Regions from separate parts of the uncultured Rossellomorea sp. genome, predicted to be linked through region 2. Evidence: a T-box and tRNA genes for the amino acid it is inferred to sense, from the RefSeq annotation. Region 2 holds a T-box; the other holds one or more tRNA genes.
The links. The T-box of region 2 lies ahead of Q1B03_RS04890 (valine--tRNA ligase). A T-box ahead of a tRNA ligase gene usually reads a tRNA of that ligase, here a tRNA-Val.

Region 1: it has a tRNA-Val gene. The T-box ahead of Q1B03_RS04890 (valine--tRNA ligase) is inferred to sense a tRNA for this amino acid. The anticodon was not compared.

What each region holds. Positions count from the first base shown of each region.
Region 1 covers NZ_CANKZT010000002.1:302,199-311,914, reverse strand. The annotation lists gene Q1B03_RS08520 (MurR/RpiR family transcriptional regulator) at 1-836, shown strand, start outside; gene Q1B03_RS08515 (nucleotide pyrophosphohydrolase) at 883-1,173, opposite strand; gene Q1B03_RS08510 (thiolase family protein) at 1,269-2,423, opposite strand; gene Q1B03_RS08505 (acyl-CoA dehydrogenase family protein) at 2,438-3,583, opposite strand; gene Q1B03_RS08500 (3-hydroxyacyl-CoA dehydrogenase) at 3,698-4,465, opposite strand; gene Q1B03_RS08495 (hypothetical protein) at 4,649-4,774, shown strand; gene Q1B03_RS08490 (cold-shock protein) at 4,937-5,137, opposite strand; tRNA gene Q1B03_RS08485 (tRNA-Val) at 5,883-5,954, opposite strand; gene Q1B03_RS08480 (TRAP transporter permease) at 6,383-8,368, opposite strand; gene Q1B03_RS08475 (DUF1850 domain-containing protein) at 8,355-8,873, opposite strand; gene Q1B03_RS08470 (TAXI family TRAP transporter solute-binding subunit) at 8,994-9,716, opposite strand, start outside.
Region 2 covers NZ_CANKZT010000001.1:909,667-919,382, reverse strand. The annotation lists gene spoVID (stage VI sporulation protein D) at 1-967, shown strand, start outside; gene ysxE (spore coat protein YsxE) at 1,106-2,134, shown strand; gene Q1B03_RS04895 (hypothetical protein) at 2,171-2,359, opposite strand; T-box leader at 2,523-2,749, shown strand; gene Q1B03_RS04890 (valine--tRNA ligase) at 2,819-5,470, shown strand; gene Q1B03_RS04885 (folylpolyglutamate synthase/dihydrofolate synthase family protein) at 5,605-6,918, shown strand; gene Q1B03_RS04880 (sensor domain-containing diguanylate cyclase) at 7,027-8,739, shown strand; gene Q1B03_RS04875 (VanW family protein) at 9,001-9,716, shown strand, end outside.

The DNA.
Region 1 (9,716 bases), on a different contig from region 2:
ATTGCTTGCCACGAATCCGTTCCCATTACTCACAATTCAGTGAAAAAGAAAAGATGATTGCAGATTTTATTATTGCTAATCCTGAAAAAATTATCCACTCTACCATTAGTGGTGTAGCAGAGGACCTGGGGGTTGCAGACGCTACAGTCTTCCGATTCTGTAAGCGATTAGGCTTTAAGGGCTACCAGGCTATGAAAATTTCCCTGGCTTCTGACCTTGTAACGCCAATTAAAGATATTCATGAAACGATCAATGAGGAGGACTCTGAAGGAGTTATTGCCCAAAAAGTGTTCCGTTCTAATATTAGGACCCTTGAGGATTCTTCCCGTATGCTGGACGAGGGAATGTTCACGAAAGCCGTTCAAGGGATGCTGAGTGCCAGAAGAATTGAATTTTACGGAACGGGTGGATCTGGCTTTGTTGCCATGGATGCTCATCATAAGTTCCTTAGAACCGGGATGACCACTACGGCTTACAATGATTCTCATATGCAGCTTATCTCAGCTTCTCAATTAACAGAAGAAGATGTGATTGTATTTATCTCTCATTCTGGATCGAACAAAGATCTATTGGAAGTGTTGGACGTAGCGAAGAAGAATCGGGTAACGACCATTGCCATTACTCACTTGGCCAAATCCCCTTTGAGCAACGGGGTCGACATTCCTCTTTTTACAGTATCTCAAGAAACCGAATATCGATCTGAAGCACTTGCTTCAAGAATCAGTCAGCTCAGTATTGTGGATGCCCTCTACGTCAACACCATGATGAAAAGAAAAGAACTGTCGAAAGACTCTTTGCTAAAAATGCGTGACGCGATTTCCATTAAGAAAATATAGTAAGAAGTAAAGGGACGTACCTTTACTTAAGGTCCGTCCCTCATCATTACTTCGGATACTTCAGGGCATTCTTTTCAAGCTTTTTATACACCTCTTCTTCTAAGTCGATATCCATTTTATCAGCCAGTTGGACTAAATAAATCAGGACATCAGCCATTTCTTCTTTAATATTTTGATGTGTCGTTTCCACTGCTTCCCGGCTTGTTTTCCATTGGAAATTCTCCAGGAGTTCATTTGCCTCTAGTGAAATGGAAATGGCCAAATCCTTTTCGTTGTGATTGGCATCCCAGTTTCGTTCATCCCTGAATTCAATGATTTTTTCATACAGTTGTTTCATCTTGTCTCACCCATTTGCCTATGATCTTTTACCACTTCTTAACTATAACACGGGTGGCACAAAGATTGTGACAGGGAAAACCGACTTTCTTGAGCTTAAACTTCCAGTCTTTCAATGATTGTTGCATTTGCCATCCCATGGCCTTCACACATCGTTTGAAGGCCGTATCTTCCTCCAGAACGCTCCAGCTCATACATCATGCTTACCATGATGCGTGCTCCGCTGGCGCCTAATGGATGCCCCAGGGCGATCGCCCCCCCGTTTGGATTCAGTTTGGAAGGGTCGGCTCCTATCTCTTTTAACCAGGCAAGGGCAACAGGTGCGAATGCTTCATTCACTTCGAATATATCTATTTCCGCCAATGACAATCCTGCTTTCTCCAGGGCTTTCTTCGTTGCAGGTATAGGTCCGGTTAACATGAGGGTAGGATCAGACCCGACCACCACGCGGGTATGAACCTTAAATCTTGCCTTCAACCCTAATTCTTCAGCTTTCTCACGAGTCATTAAAAGAAGTGCGGCAGCCCCATCACTAATTTGACTTGCATTACCTGCATGAATGATACCATCTTCTTTAAATGCAGGTTTTAAATTTGAAAGCACATCCATCGACGTTTCCTTTCTTGGTCCTTCGTCTTTAGAAAACGGAATTACAGTTCCATCCGGAAGGTTAACCGTCAACTCATATATTTCCCGGTCGAAATAACCAGCCTCTTGAGCTTTTAACGCCTTTTGATGACTTAAAAATGCGAACTGATCAAGCTCTTCACGACTGAATCCGTACTCTTCAGCAATCCGTTCTGCAGATAAACCCTGGTGGATGATTTCGTGTTGACCTCTAAGTTTTTCACTAAAGGGAGCACCCTGATAGTTTGAACCGATTGGCGTTCTTGACATATTCTCCACCCCGCCAGCGATCACGATATCCATGTCGCCGGAAAGAATGGCTTGTGACGCAAAATGGACAGCCTGCTGGCTCGAGCCGCATTGTCGGTCGATTGTCGTACCAGGCACTTCGATTGGAAAACCGGCAATCAATGCAGCCACCCTGGCAATATCACCAGCCTGCTCACCTGATTGAGTAACACAGCCTAATATGACATCATCGATAAGCCCAGGGTCAATCCCGGCTCTCTTCACTAACCCATTCAGCACTTCCCCAGCTAAATCATCGGGCCTCATATCTTTCAACGAACCCTTTCGTCTGCCAACCGCAGATCGTATTCCTTCTACGATAACAACCTCTCTCATCCTGCTCTTCCTTTCTATAATCCAAGATTCTTCGCTATGATCACTTTCATGATCTCATTTGTCCCTGCATAAATACTGGCAACAGGAATATCCCTGTATCTTCTCGCAATTTGATACTCTTCCATGTAGCCGTATCCACCATGAAGCTGCATGCATTCAGTCGCGATTTGCCTTGCCATTTCAGTCAATTTATATTTGGCCATGGAAACCTTCGTCACGACATCTTTCCCATCCATATGTTCGGCGATCAAACCATCGAGGAATACCCTGCCCATCTCAATATCCGTCGCCATTTCCGCTATCTTAAATTGTGTATTCTGAAATTCACCAATTGCCCTTCCGAACGCTTGACGGCTTTTCACATAATCCATCGTAAGAGAGAACATTTCTTCTGAAGCAGTCTGAGCAGCAATCGCTACGATAAGACGTTCTTGCTGGAGCTTATTCATCAGATATTGAAATCCTTTGCCCTCTTCCCCAATCAAATTATCTTTCGGCACCTTGCAATCCTCAAAGATCAGCTCGGCTGTATCTTGACAGTGCAAACCAACTTTCTCAAGCTTCCTTCCCCTGGAGAATCCGGGTGCATCCCTTTCGATAGCCAACAAACTAATACCCTTGTGAGGCGGACTGATAGTGGTATCTGTTTTACATGCCACAATCACTAAATCCCCCTGTATACCATTTGTGATGAAGGTCTTTTGACCATTCACAATATAGTGGTCCCCCTCAAGCTTAGCCGTCGTTTTAATCCCGGCTAAATCAGATCCTGTACCAGGTTCTGTCATGGCAATGGCGGTTATCATGTTTCCACTCGTGCATTCAGGAAGCCACTTTTTTTTCTGTTCCTCACTTCCATATTCAGATATATACGGGACTACAATGTCACTGTGCAATCCTATCCCGATCAGACCAGAACCCACCCGTTCCAATTCTTCATTGATAATGACGGAAAATCCCCAATCCACTCCGCTTCCACCGTACTCTTCGTCAACGTCGGGACAAAGAAACCCTTTTTCTCCCATTTTCACCCAAAACGACCTGGGCACCATTCTGTTTTTCTCCCAATCATCATAAAAAGGATAAGCTTCTTTAAGTAAAAATTTTCGAAGTGCCTGCCTGAATATGCTATGATCCTCCGTTAAATAAGGATGTTTCATACTTACTCGACCTCTTTTCATACGGGATGCCCTTTATTAAGCGTTTTCATTTACATGAAAATGAATGAACATGCATTCACTTAGTGGTTTACATTTCCCCATAGTTTCAAATGGTTACTTAGGCTGCATTCTAATCGCCCCGTCCAATCGGATCGTTTCACCGTTCAGCATTGGATTTTCGAGTATACTCTTCACTAATTGAGCATATTCAGAAGGGTAACCGAGCCTTGGGGGAAAGGGCACCATTTTCCCAAGCGAATTTCTTGCTTCATCCGGCAGAGTGTCAAACATCGGGGTATGAAATAACCCTGGCGCAATCGTCATGACTCTGATACCATCCCTTGCAAGCTCCCTGGCAATCGGAAGTGTCATCCCGACCACTCCCCCCTTTGATGCACTATAAGCAGCCTGACCGATTTGCCCGTCAAATGCCGCAACTGAAGCTGTATTGACGATAACTCCTCTTTCCCCATGCTCGTTTGGAGTATTTCCCATCATCCTCTCTGCAGCCAAACGAATCACATTGAACGTACCAATTAAGTTAATCTCAATTACCTTGGAAAAGCGATCAAGAGAGTGAATCCCTTTTCTTCCAACCACTTTCCCTGGTGGAGCAATCCCTGCACAATTCACTACTGTATTAAAACCGCCAAAAGCCTTTATCGACCCTTTCAAGGCTTTTAACACCTGATCTTCCTTTGTAACGTCTGTTTTATAAAATCCAATGGATTCTCCATACTCCTCTTTCAAGGCAGTTGCTCTCTCTTCATTGAGATCCAGTATATACGCCTTACCACCTTCCTCAATGATCCTTCTTACTGTAGCTTCCCCCAGTCCGGATGCACCACCTGTCACTAAGGCGACTATTTCTTTCATTTCCACTATCAATCCCTCCACTCATGTAAAGCATATATTATAATTTTAGCGTTGTATGGAGAAAAAAGATATAATGTTTTTAAAATTCTGTCTACTCAAAACCCCTTCCCTTACTTACCAAGGATAACGAAATATCACTTGTAAAGAATAAGAATGAAACAACCATTAACAATTTAGGAGGAAACAACGATGACTAATAAAAATGATAATCGTGAACGAAAAAATAAATACCCAAACAACAAAAAAAGCGATACTGAATTCTCGAAAGAACTCAATATTCGCAGTGAAATGACAAAGAAAGATTTAGGAAAATAAATAGCAGGAAATGTGAAGGAAGCTGTTTTTACAAGTGTCCGGTTTCATTGGGGCATACCCGACTGACGTGCATCGGTTCTTTTATTTAGCCCGGGTCATTTAAATATCTCCATAAAAAAACAGACTCACGAATGAGTCTGTTTTTGGAGTTGTAAAGTTAGATTATGCTTTACGTACGTTAGCTGCTTGTGGTCCACGAGCACCTTGTTCTACGTCGAAAGATACTTCTTGACCTTCGTCAAGAGATTTGAAACCTTCACCTTGGATCGCTGAGAAGTGTACGAATACGTCGTCTCCACCTTCTACTTCGATGAATCCGAAACCTTTTTCTGCGTTAAACCATTTTACTTTACCATTTTCCATGTTTGTTGCCTCCTAAAGTGCGTTACACACAATGTATTACTATTCTTGCGATATCAGGTGAAAACCAAATCTTGTTCTTCCCTCGTATACCGGACAAAAATAATTCTTCTATAGAATAACAGTAATGAAACAAATAAGCAAGTTCTTCAAGGAGAAGTTTTGAAAGTCAGACCTCTTGAGACAAACTTCCCCCATCAAAGGGTTTCTTGGTATGACTAATGAATACTGCCCTTATGCCCTTTAAAGCGCTAACAATATTTTTATCAAGATTTATCACTAATGGGAGTCTAAAATGCAGGGTAACCTGTGGTATAATAAGAGAATATGAAAGGGAGTGCCCAATGAAATCCACAAAAAATCGGTTTAGTAATGGCGCAATGGTTACGATAAAGGAAACTGGCGAAACAGTGACAATATTGAAATGGCAATACGTTAAAAACATGAAGCGATACTCATATATCGTAAAAGAACATCCCGGCACGTTTTATTTTGAGGAAGAATTAGAAGTCAATTAAAAGAATTGATCATATCATAATATGATTTTGGCAAGGACTCTTACGTGAATTCCAACAGAGTCCTTTTTACTTGCCTCTTTTCACAATATTTGTGGTAGTTGATTTCCGCTGCAGGAAGCTCGCTTTCCTCGGCGCTGACCTTTAACTCTGAGAGTTCTTTATAAAAGACTGATCTACATATAAAAGAAGAAAGCCTGCACCTTAAATAAGGTGCAGGCTTTCTTTATGTATGACCTGTGAGGGATTCGAACCCACGACCCCTTCCCTGTCAAGGAAGTGCTCTCCCACTGAGCTAACAAGTCGCAATGGAAGGTATATATTAAATTATAGTCATAATGGGAAAAATGTCAATCATTTTTTTGTTCTATACATTTTTCTTCTGGGAATCCATGTATAGAAGAACATTCGTTCGCATATACTATGAGTATACTTCCAGGAGAGGAGTTCAAAAATGTATACGGTATTACATCGCTCATTCATGGACCAACGCCCCATTGAAATAATCTATATGAATCCTGAGTCCATTTGTACGAAAAGAAAAATCATAGTAAAAAAAATCGATGGGGACATTATTCTGGCCTATTGCTTTTTACGAGAAGCGTTTCGCCGATTCAGACTACATGATATTTTGGCCGCTTATCCCCTTCTTTGTTATGAGAAACGAACTATATCCTAGTTGGTAACTAAAATACAAGAGGCTGACCCTATAAAGGGCCAGCCTCACGTTTGTTTATGCTGTTGCTTTCGTTGGTGTTTTGTCTTCCCTTTTAATGAAGAATTGTAAAGCCAACATTACACCGAACAGGATTAATCCTAAGATATCTGTCATGCCCTCTGGATAGATCAGCATTAATCCAGCTGCTACACAAAGAAAACGTTCTATAATATACACTCTTCGGTACCAATATCCAATCATACCTGCACCAATGGCCATCATTCCCGTAATGGCGGTAAATACAACCCATAATAATTCAGGGATTGTTGTATCAATCATAAGCAACTCAGGAGACAGTACGAACATATACGGAATGATAAAGGCGGCAATCGCTAATTTGGCAGAATTGACCCCGGTCCGTATCGGCTCCCCTCCTGATACCCCTGCGGCGGCAAATGCTGCAAGAGCCACTGGTGGCGTGATATCTGCGATGATACCAAAGTAAAAGACAAATAAATGAGCCGCTAACTCAGGTGCACCTAACAGGATGATCGCAGGTGCCGCGATTGTGGACGTGATTACATAGTTGGCCGTTGTTGGTGATCCCATTCCCAACACAATCGATGCAATCATCGTAAACACCAATGTCAGGATTAATTTACCTTCTGTTGAATTTGTTAAGTCTGCAGCAAGGTCAACCAAACCATTCGCAAGTGTAAGGCCTAATCCGGTTTTCGTCACTACCCCGACAATCATCCCTGCAGCAGCAGTCGCTACAGCTACGGAAAGAGCAGTCCGAGCACCATCTACTAGTGCGTCGACTGCATCTTTAAAGCCAATCCTTGTCTCTTTTCGAATCGCACTAATCACGATTGTAGCAACAATTGACCAAAGTGCTGCACGCATAACACTCATACCACTGACTAATAAAATAATGACCGTAAGAATCGGCATTAATAAGTAGATTTTCTTTAAAACTTCTTTACGATTCGGCATTTCTTCGTCTGAAAGTCCCCGAAGACCGATGCGCTTCGCTTCAAAATGAGTCATAATCCAAATTCCTGTGAAATACAAAAGAGCAGGAATGGTGGCAGCCTTTGCAATATCCCAGTAAGAGATACCACCGATGAATTCAACCATTAGGAATGCTGCAGCTCCCATGATTGGGGGCATTAACTGGCCACCCGTTGATGCTGCTGCCTCTACTCCACCTGCAAACTCTTTACGATAGCCAAGCTTTTTCATCATTGGAATCGTAAAGGAACCAGATGTTACAACGTTCGCAACGGAACTTCCGCTGATCGTTCCTTGCAATGCACTCGAGAATATGGCAACCTTTGCAGGACCACCAGTGCGTTTACCGGCGATCGCAACAGCCAGATCATTAAAGTATTGACCCACGCCGGTTTTAACGAGGAAGGCACCGAATAACAAGAACAGGAAGATGAAGGTTGCTGAAACATATAATGGCGTTCCAAGAATCCCTTCACTTGTGAAGAACATCGTTTTAACGATATCGTCCCAATCATAGCCTCTATGTGCCAGGAATCCAGGCATCAATCTTCCATAATACATATAGAGAATGAATGAAGAGGCAATAATGGTGATGGGCAAGCCGACAGCACGACGGGTTGCTTCTAATACTAAGATCATCGCAGCAAAACCAACATAAAAATCAAGCGATGTCATTAATCCGACTCTGCTGACAATGTCGTCCTGCATAATCGGCCAATACGCTCCAATTCCGACAGATATGATAGAGAGAACGACATCATACCAAGCCACTTTATCTTTACGTAAATTTTTCTTTCTTGCCGGGAATAACAGAAAGACAAGTGATAAAGCGAACCCTAGATGTATGGATAATAATAATTGTCTAGGGATGAATTGAAAGATTGATGCTACTAATTGAAATAATGAAAATGCTAATAAACCAAAGAATATAACCCATTTGAACAGTCCATGATGCAGCTTTCTCGTTGATGATTCAGGATCATATTTTTCTAGTAGTTCTTGTTGTTGTTCGGAGGTTAATGATTCGAATTCTTTATCTTTTTCCAACAACAGTCACTCCTTTCCACTGATCATAAAGTGATTGTTTCTTTAATTGTACCCGAACGACAGACCCTTTATCGAAATAGTCGGCTAAAGGATAGGCCTTACCATCAACCACGAGTCGATGATTGGCAACTACTTGCCCGATTCGGATATCAATGTACGGAAACACTTTATTCATATTTGAAATTAAGTATTTTCCTTCCTTTGTTACTTCAAAGTGTTCATTTCCTTCTGCATTTGCAGGCATGCCAATGGCAGTATCCTCATAAAGTAGCTTTGTTTGTTGAATTTGATCTGTAGATTGGCGATAAAACTCTTCTACTTCTGAGAGATGGATAGAATGAGTGTAACGAACCGAAAAAGTATGATCATCAGGTAGTCTGAAATTGACAGGATCACCCTCCGTACTCCTCGGTTCGATTACCAGATATGTTTGAAAGGGAATAAAAGTGATGAATAAAAGAGCAAGAATAATGAGAATTGTTCCTATGAATGTAATTTTCTTCATAACAAAGTCCCCACCATTCCATTTACGACTGCTTTACTTACCATATTTTTAGCCTATACCAAAACAAAAGAATAGACCGTTTTACGCGGCCTATCCCTTCGTCTATCTGCTGGTGTGGATCTATTCCATTGAAACGCCTTTTTCATCAAAGTATTTCTTCGCACCAGGATGTAATTCAATTCCCATACCCTTCAGTCCATCTTCAGCCTTGATTAACTTACCTTTGGCATGAGTGATTGCATCTGTATTTTCAAAAATGGCTTTTGTAACATCATAGATTACATCTTCGGAAATATCAGCATTTGTTACTAACATTGCACGAACAGCAACTGTTGTAACTGCCTCATCGACTTTACTGTACGTCCCAGAAGGAATTTCGTCCTCGGAGTAGTACGGATATTTTTCGATCAGCTCACTGATTTTGCCGGATTCAACTGGTACGATTGCGATGTCTTCCGTTGCTGCTAACCCTTCAACCGCTCCTGTTGGCGTACCTGAAGTGATGAACGCTGCATCGATTGTACCATCTTGGATACCTGTTGTTGAATCATCAAATGATAAGTTACGAGCCTCTAAATCTTCTAAAGTGATTCCGTGAACTTCCAGGATTTGTTTCGCATTAAGTAAAGTTCCTGATCCTGCTTCACCGACTGAAACGACTTTACCCTTTAAATCTTCAACTGACTGGATACCTGAATCCTTTGTTGTAACGATTTGAATCGTTTCAGGATAAAGAGTAGCAATTCCACGTGCATTTTCTACCTTGTTATCGCTGAACATTTCTGTTCCTTCAGATGCATAAGAAGCGATATCTGTTTGTGTAAAAGCGATTTCAGTTTTTCC
Region 2 (9,716 bases):
GGAAAAAGGTGAGTATGAATTTGTCCACCGTTTCCCTGTCGATGTGACGATTCCGAAAAATAGAATTGCCAATCTGGGCGATATCGACGTATTCGTTGAGTCATTCGATTACATGGTTCCTGAGAATGCTTGTTTAAAATTGAATGCCGATTTAACGATTACAGGGATTTATGGTGAACAGCAGACGCACACTCCCCTTGAAGCTGAATTTAGCAGAGAGGAAGAATACGAGCCGCTTTACCGTTCTAGTGCAGTTGCCGAAGTAGAAGAAGATACAGCGGAGGAAGAAGTAGAAACAGAAGAAGAGCAAGAAGAAAGAGAAGAAGTATACGAGTATGAGAACTACGACGTCGAAGAATTAACGGCGAACGTTGAAGAGCAGGAGGAAGAAGAGGATTCTGAAGACGACGAGTACCAGCCGTTTAATCTGGAAGGACGGACACCACCATCTGAAGAGGAGGATGAGATACCCGTACAGATTCAATACGGTGCTCAGCCAACTCATTCCTATGAGGAAAATTATTTCAGGAAAGAAAACGTGTTTGAGTTGCCTCAGCATGAACTAAGTGAGTCATCAGAAGAGCAGCCGTCTGAACCAAAGGCCGCCTACACGCCGCCTCCTAAATACAAGCAGCAGGAAGCCGAAGAAGAAGAGTCGTCCTCATCAGCTGTAGAAGCGGAGATGGAAGAAAGCGGGGAAGAACCGGAAGAAAAGAAAAAGACAAAAGGTAAAAAGAAATATGAAAGCATTTCATTAACCGATTTCTTTGCAAGAAAAGATGAGGAAAAGGGCGCAACATTACGGGTATGCATTGTTCAAGAGGGTGAGACCCTGGACTATATTGCAGAAAAGTATGATTTGACCATTCCGCAGCTATTAAGGGTCAATCAACTTGAAGCCAATCAAGACGTCTATGTAGGGCAGGTTCTTTATATCCCGAAAAGCGAGTATGTCTTCAAAGGGTAGAGGAATATGGGTAAAGTCGTTCCCGCTTAAGACATAAGAATAGCGTAATGGACATATAGAGGAAAGAATGGGGCTGACACCAAATTCATTGGAGTTAGTCCGTTTTTTTTAGAAAAGTAATCTTAGAAGGTGAGAGGAATGGTACAAACGCTTGATGGATTAAAGCATGTCTTACAACCTTATGGCGTAGAACCCCATTTTGTTGAGAGCTACGGGAAGATTTCCAAAGTGTTTTCCAATAAAGGCACTCTGGCTGTTAAGCAGATCCCGGCCCAGACTGGAGTTGACTTTGTCCGGAATGTGCAACTATTGTTTCAAAGGGGATATAACCGCATTGTTCCGATCTACCCGACTTTGGATGGGCGTTATGCGGTGTGGAATGAAGGGGAGTTATACTATGTGATGCCCTGGCTGTTGAACCTGGAAAGGGAAGATCAATTTGAAAAGCATCAGAAAATGTTCCGGGAATTGGCAAGATTGCATACTCTTTCGTCTCAAGAAGTAAAGATTGATAAAGAAGAGAGAGAATCTCATTACGAGCAGTTGACATCCAGGTGGGATAAAGAACAACAGTTTCTCGATGAGTATGTTGAGGCATGTGAAAAAACAACGTATATGTCTCCTTTTCAATTGCATTTCTGCATGTATTACAAGGATGCCACTCAAGCGTTGAAATTTTCACGCAAGATGCTTGATGAGTGGTATGAAGAGACGAAGGAGCTGGAAAAGGTTAGGACCGTCATCACCCACGGAAAGGTTTCGACGGAGCACTTTCTATTCGATGAAAGAGGGTTGGGGTATTTCCATAACTTTGAGAACTCAAGGATGGCTTCTCCATTTCATGATCTCTTGCCGTTTTTGTCGAGAACGTTGAAAACCTATCCTAAGTATTACGAGGAATGTGTCGAGTGGCTTACCACTTATTTTCTGCATTTTACTGTACGTAATGAAGAGCGGCTCCTGTTCATGAGTTATTTAGCTTATCCAAGCTCTGTCATTGCAGTGGTGGAAAAGTATTTTCATACACCGAAGGATAAGCGGAATGAACGTAAATCCCTCAAAAAATTGCAACGACACTACTGGCTGCTGAAAAATACAGAATACGTTGTCATGCGTTTAGATGAAATGGAAAAAAAGAAACAGGAGCAGGCGGCTGAAGCAGAATAAAAAAAGGACTGGCGAAGTCCACATCTCGTCAGTCCATTAAATCCAATCGAAATAAATGGCAAGGCCTATACCGATAAACAGAGTTAAAAGAAGGACATCAAAAGTGGTTGGGAGCAAAATGGTCCGGACCCCTTGAAAGATCGTAAAGGGGATGATGAATTGCTTACATATTAACCGGGCGTTTCCCATCCATTTCTGCATGGTATATTGATTGATTTTTTTCATATTCTTCCACTCACTCTCCTGGGTATATTCACTACTTTATCTTATGAATACAGGATAGAATGGTGCCTGAGTAGGCGAAATGAATATTTTTATTAAAAATTGGCGATAATGATTGACGAAAGTTTATCTTTTCCTATACTATAATTAGTAAATAAATAATGCCTTAAAAGCAATGAACAGGAAGAGTACATTGGCCCTTACTTTCAGAGAGGAAAATCGTTTGGTGAGAGATTTTCTACGTTAAGACAATGGAAGGTCGCCTGGAGAGCTGTTTCTATGAATTTCAGTAGTAGAAGCCGGTTAAAAGCCGTTATAATCGTCGAGAGTTCAGGAGGTTTATTTCTCCTGAGAAAAAAGGTGGTACCGCGAATGGAATCCTTCGTCCTTTTCATAGGACGGGGGATTTTTTTATTTTTTTAGAAAAGTGTACTTATTCGCACTAATATAGGAGGAAAACAAATGGAAACTCAAGATCAGCAATTAGCAATGCCGACGAAATATGATCCGAATGCCATTGAGCAGGGACGCTACAAATGGTGGCTCGAAGGGAAGTACTTCGAAGCGACAAACGATAAGGAGAAAGAGCCTTACACCATCGTCATCCCTCCGCCGAACGTAACGGGGAAACTTCATCTTGGTCATGCTTGGGACACAACCCTGCAAGATATCCTGACCAGAATGAAGCGAATGCAGGGTTACGATGTATTATGGCTGCCAGGTATGGACCATGCAGGAATTGCAACACAAGCGAAAGTGGATGAAAAACTTCGTAATCAGGGTATTTCACGCTATGACTTGGGCCGTGAAAAGTTCGTAGAAGAAACGTGGAAGTGGAAAGAAGAATATGCCGAGCATATCCGTCAGCAATGGTCTAAAGTTGGATTAGGCTTAGATTATAGCCGAGAACGTTTCACGTTGGATGAAGGTTTATCGGAAGCTGTACAAAAGGTATTTGTCGACCTTTATAATAAAGGCCTGATTTACCGTGGTGAATACATCATCAACTGGGACCCGGCAACGAAAACCGCCCTTTCAGACATTGAGGTTATTCATCAGGATGTACAAGGCGCATTCTATCATATGAAATATCCGTTGGCTGATGGAAGTGGTCATATTGAAATTGCCACAACCCGCCCTGAAACCATGCTTGGTGATACGGCAGTTGCAGTACACCCGGAAGATGATCGCTACAAGCATCTAATCGGTAAAACAGTTACCCTTCCAATCGTGGGACGTGAAATTCCGATTGTAGGAGATGATTACGTTGATATGGAATTTGGTTCCGGAGCAGTGAAAATTACGCCTGCACACGATCCGAATGACTTCGAAATCGGTAATCGTCACAATTTAGAACGTATTCTTGTAATGAATGAAGATGGAACCATGAATGAAAAGGCGGATAAATACCAAGGGATGGATCGATTCCAATGTCGTAAGGAAATCGTGAAAGACCTTCAAGAAGCCGGCGTTCTGTTCAAGATTGAAGAGCATATGCATTCAGTTGGCCACTCAGAAAGAAGTGGAGCAGTCGTTGAGCCATATCTTTCTACTCAATGGTTCGTTAAAATGGATCCTCTGGCAGAAGAAGCGGTAAAACTTCAGCAGGATGAAAACAAGGTCAACTTTGTACCTGATCGCTTTGAAACGTCATACCTGCGCTGGATGGAAAACACGCGTGACTGGTGTATTTCCCGTCAGCTTTGGTGGGGACACCGCATCCCTGCCTGGTATCATAAAGAAACGGGCGAAATCTATGTAAACAATGAAGCACCGGAAGATATTGAAAACTGGACACAGGAAGAGGATGTACTGGATACATGGTTCAGTTCTGCTCTATGGCCGTTTTCAACAATGGGCTGGCCAGATCTGAATGCAGAGGACTTTAAACGGTACTACCCAACCAACACACTTGTGACGGGATATGACATTATCGGATTCTGGGTATCTCGCATGATCTTCCAGGGACTGGAGTTCACGGGAGAACGTCCATTTAAAGACGTACTGATTCACGGACTGGTTCGGGATGCAGATGGGCGTAAGATGAGTAAGTCATTAGGAAACGGTGTAGATCCAATGGATGTCATCGAAAAGTATGGAGCAGATTCCCTACGCTACTTCCTATCTACAGGCAGCTCACCGGGTCAGGATTTACGCTTCTCCTTTGAGAAAGTAGAATCTGTTTGGAACTTTGCGAATAAGATCTGGAACGCATCACGCTTCGCCCTTATGAATATGGACGGTATGACCTATGACGAAATTGATTTATCAGGTGAAAAATCTGTTGCTGACAAATGGATCCTTACCCGATTAAATGAAACGATTGAAACCGTAACACGTTTAGCGGATCGTTACGAGTTTGGTGAAGTTGGTCGTGTTCTTTACAACTTTATCTGGGATGACTTCTGTGATTGGTATATTGAAATGGCTAAATTGCCTTTATATGGCGAGGACGAAGCAGCTAAGAAAACGACCCGTTCGATTCTGGCTCATGTCCTGGACAACACAATGAGACTTCTACACCCATTCATGCCGTTTATTACCGAGGAAATATGGCAGAACTTGCCGCATCAAGGCGAATCCATTACGGTGGCTGCATGGCCGACGGTTCAAGAAGAACTTACAGACCAAGCGGCAGCAGAAGAGATGAAGCTGCTCGTTGATATCATTCGTGCTGTACGTAATGTCCGTGCTGAGGTTAACACGCCGATGAGCAAGCAAATCAACTTGATGCTAAAGGCGAAAGATGCACATACGCTAACAATCATCGAGAAGAACAAAGCGTATATCGAAAAATTCTGTAACCCGGAGAAGCTTGAAATGGGTACAAATCTAGATACACCGGAAAAAGCGATGACCGCAGTCGTTACAGGTGTGGACTTATTCCTTCCATTAGAAGGGCTGATCAACATCGAAGAGGAAATTGCCCGCCTGCAAAAAGAGTTGGAGAAATGGACGAAGGAAGTTTCCCGTGTTCAAGGTAAGCTGAACAATGAGAAATTTGTAAGCAAAGCCCCTCAGAAAGTAGTAGATGAGGAAAAAGCAAAAGAAAAAGATTATTTAGAGAAACAAGCGACTGTTAAAGCAAGAATAGAAGAGCTGAAGTCAGTTTAATTTTGCCGAGTGAATAGAGGTTAAGAAGAGGGCTTTAAAATCAGGTCTGATTGTTATGGGGAGATCCTCTTCAGCAATCAGATCCGATTAGAGCCCTTTTTCTAATGAAACCTAAAAGAGGGAGTGAATAATAATTGTTAACCTATGATAAAGCCGTTGAATGGATACACTCAAGACTCAGACTTGGAATCAAACCGGGTCTGGAGAGAATGCAGTGCTTGTTAGAGAAGCTTGGAAACCCTCATGAAAAGCTCAAAACCGTTCATATCGGGGGAACAAACGGTAAGGGATCTACTGTAACCTATTTGCGAAACATATTACAGGAAGCAGGGTATTCTGTAGGCACCTTTACTTCTCCATACTTTGAACGTTTTAATGAAAGAATCAGTATCAATGGAGATCCTGTTTCAGATGAGGACTTAACTTTTCTTGTGGAGAAAATAAAGCCCATTGCCGAGAGCATGGAACAATCAGAATGGGGAAGTCCTTCTGAATTCGAGGTCATTACAGCCATGAGCTTTTATTATTTTGCCGAAATGAAACCGGTCGATCTCGTCCTTTATGAGGTTGGACTTGGTGGAAGACTCGATTCAACGAATGTCATCACCCCGATGGTTTCAGTCATAACGAGTATCGGCCTTGATCATATGCAATTTTTAGGAAGCAGATTAGAAGACATCGCCTATGAGAAAGCCGGTATCATCAAGCGTTCCGTTCCTGTCATATCAGGGGTCCACCAAAAAGAAGCGGCGGATGTGATAAAAGGTAGAGCATTAGAAATGGATAGCGATCTATTTGAACTTGGAAAGGATTTCTCAGTGGAACGTCTTTCGATCCTTGAAAAAGGTGAAAAATTTTCCTATCATTCACCTTCTTTACATGAAACGTACGAGCTTGCGATGATAGGTACTCACCAAATGAACAATGCCGCACTTGCCATAAAGGTAATTGAGCTGCTTTCTGAAGAGCATGTCATAAATGTAGAAGGAACACACATAAATGCTGGATTGAAAAAGTCATCATGGCCGGGGAGGATGGAACTCCTTTCAGATAAACCTGAAATATACATCGATGGTGCTCATAACCCTGAAGGAATTAGCGCCTTGGTGAAAACCATACAGGATCGCTTTATGGAGAAGAGGGTGACGGTTCTATTTTCCGCATTGAATGACAAAGACTTACGGCCGATGATTTCTCATCTTGAAGAAGCAGTGGATGCGATCGGGTTCACGACCTTTGACTTTCCAAGAGTGGCATCAGCTGAAGAGCTTTACGGATTATCTTCCCATCCTGATAAGGTTAAAGTTTCTCGTTGGAAAGAGTTTCTTCAAGAGAAGATCCCGGGGCTGAAAGAAAATGAAGTACTGCTCATAACAGGTTCTTTGTATTTTCTATCTGAGGTAAAACCATATCTTCTGAATGAATTAAAAAATTACAGAAAAAAGTAAGTGACTTTATCGAACCGCTTTGATAAAATATTCATAAACTTGTGACTATTTAACTAGTATAGTATCATAGAACTATATTAAATCGAACGGAACCTTTGGAGGATAGACATGACATTATCAGTAAAAAAGAAGCTGTACATATTGCTGGCCTGGCTAGCCGTTGTACCTGCTGGATTATATTTTACTTATCGCTACTATCCTCCTGAAAATATTGCAGGAAATGAGCTGGAGCTTTTAACCTTAGTGGCTTTTGCCACCTTTATCCCACTCATGCCCATTGTGATAAATGGTGCCACCATTTTCTTCATCCAGTGGGTGACCCTCGTAGGGTTTATAAAGTATGGATTATTTATTGAGATCGTCCTCATGCAATTCTCTATTATCCCATTGCTTATCCGGCTCAGGCTGGCCAAAACCGATTGGCATAGAATTCCCTTGAATTCAGTGATGTTCTTTCTTGTTTCATTAGTGAGCGGCCTCATTTATTTTCTATTCGGTGGAGAAGTCGGATTAAAGGGTATCGGTCAATTACTATTTCCGATACTCAGTTATCAAATCGTTTCGATTATGATCAATCAAATTCTTCTTTTAATGTATCAACGCTATGTAGTGAACAATGATGTCCGTTTTTACAGCAAGGATTTCGTTTGGGACTTTACCGCAAATATGATCATGTTCCCTCTCTCATTATCTCTCTATTATTTAACGTTTGAACTGGGAGCCTTCGCTTCTCTATTGATCGGTATCCCTTTTGTGAGCTTATCGATCATTTTAAAGCTCTATAACTCTTCTGAAAAAATCAATGAATACCTTCAAAAAGCGGGTGAAATCGGTCACCAATTAACCGAAAGCCTGAAAGTAAAAGAAGTGCTTGATATATTCATCGAGAAGATCATCGAGACCCTCCCGGTTGAGTATGCATATATCCTTGATTGCCAGGAAGAGGAACTTGTCCTCTTGAGGCGTGTTGAAAATGGAGAAATGAAGTCGAATAACCTGCGTCCATTAAAGAAAAACCAGGGGATCAGCGGTGTAGTATGGGAAACCGGGAAGTCCGTGCTCTACACTTCACGATCTGAATGGACCGATATCGCTGAAGGGTATATGCCTGAGGGAGTGGAAAGTGTTTTGTGCGTACCCATTGTAAGAAGTCAAAAGGTACGAGGGATCCTTCTATTGGCCTCTTCCAAAAAGAAAGCCTATGAAAAGTATCAATTGATGATTGTCGATATTTTATGTTCCTATTTAGGCGTGGCAATCGCAAATGCAAGACACCATGAACGGACAAAGAAAAACAGTGAAAGATGTGCCCTGACAGGACTATACAATTACCGATATTTTGAAGATCTCCTGACGCTTGAATTCAATCATCTCGATGTTGGGAAAAGACAAAGTCTATCACTCATTATGCTCGACCTGGATCACTTCAAGGTGATTAACGATAACTATGGCCACCAGAGCGGGAATGAAATCCTGATTGAACTTGCCGAACGCCTTCGTACCCTTATCGATTCAAGAGGTACAGTTGCGAGATACGGAGGGGAGGAATTTGTCATCCTTCTTCCGGATGCGAAACGGGATGAAGCACTCCTGCTTGCTGAGAATGTCAGAGGTGCGATTGCCAATGAACCCTTCACTCTCCATGACAGCCTGGACGAATCCAACAAACGAATGATGGTCCGGATCACCGCAAGCATTGGAGTCTCAACCGCACCGGAAGATGCCGATGATACACTTGCTCTTATCCGCCATGCGGATCGGGCACTTTATACGGGTGCGAAGCAGGCTGGACGGAATCGGGTGGCTCAGTATGTGAAATGAATTCGGAAAACACCTTCCTACTTGTGGAGGTGTTTTTTTTGAACGAAAACTATGACTTTTATTCTATTTTTTTCTATTTGTAGCAAATAGTAGCTTTCCATTTACAACTGTATATACTAAAATAGTAGTAGTCGAATTTTGTTAATTTTCATCGAATTATACTTCTAAGTTCCTCCTTCAACAACGTTTAAATCAGTTTACATCCTTTCTTCAAAACATCTAAAAAACCTATAAGGAAAAAGAATAAAAGGGGCATCTGTGATGAGTAAAAGAACACCTTTTACAAAGCTATCCGTATTTTTAGTGTTGTGCAGCATAGGTTTATTCAGTTTTGCTCATCTGGGTGCTTTGGCCTATGATCGCTTCCTATCACCGGCTCAACCTGTTTCCGGCAGCGAGAACAAAGATGTTGCGGGTCCTTCTGATCAAAATCCAGAACACAAAAGTAAGAGCGAAGCTACCATTGAAACCATTTCAGAGATCAAAGTCGATGGTCTACCATTGACACCAGGGCTTCAGCAGTTTATTGATACGAACCCTGAGATTGAAATAAGAGGGGCCTCACCGTTCTCCTTACTGGAGTTTATTGAGGGGGAAGGATTCACTGGAGCAACTGACCAAGATCTTAGCACTCTCGCTTCATGTCTTTATGAGCTGATACTGCCGACAAACTTTGAGGTGATTGAGAGAAATCAGAGCAGGGAGCTTCCTGATGGTACTGAATTAGGGATGGAAGCTTATGTAAATGAAGAACAGGGTAAGGACTTTATTTTTTCAAATCCTAACAGTGGGTCTTATACGATCACCCTTCAGTGGCAAGGAGATCTGCTTTCCATCTCACTAAAGGGCGCAGAACTTCCGTATAGGGTGACGGTAGAGCGAAGGGACAAGCTGGTCTTTAAACCGAAAGTGATCAAGCAATACAGTCCATACTTACATACAGGTGAAGTAATGGTAACGAAAGAAGGCCGAAACGG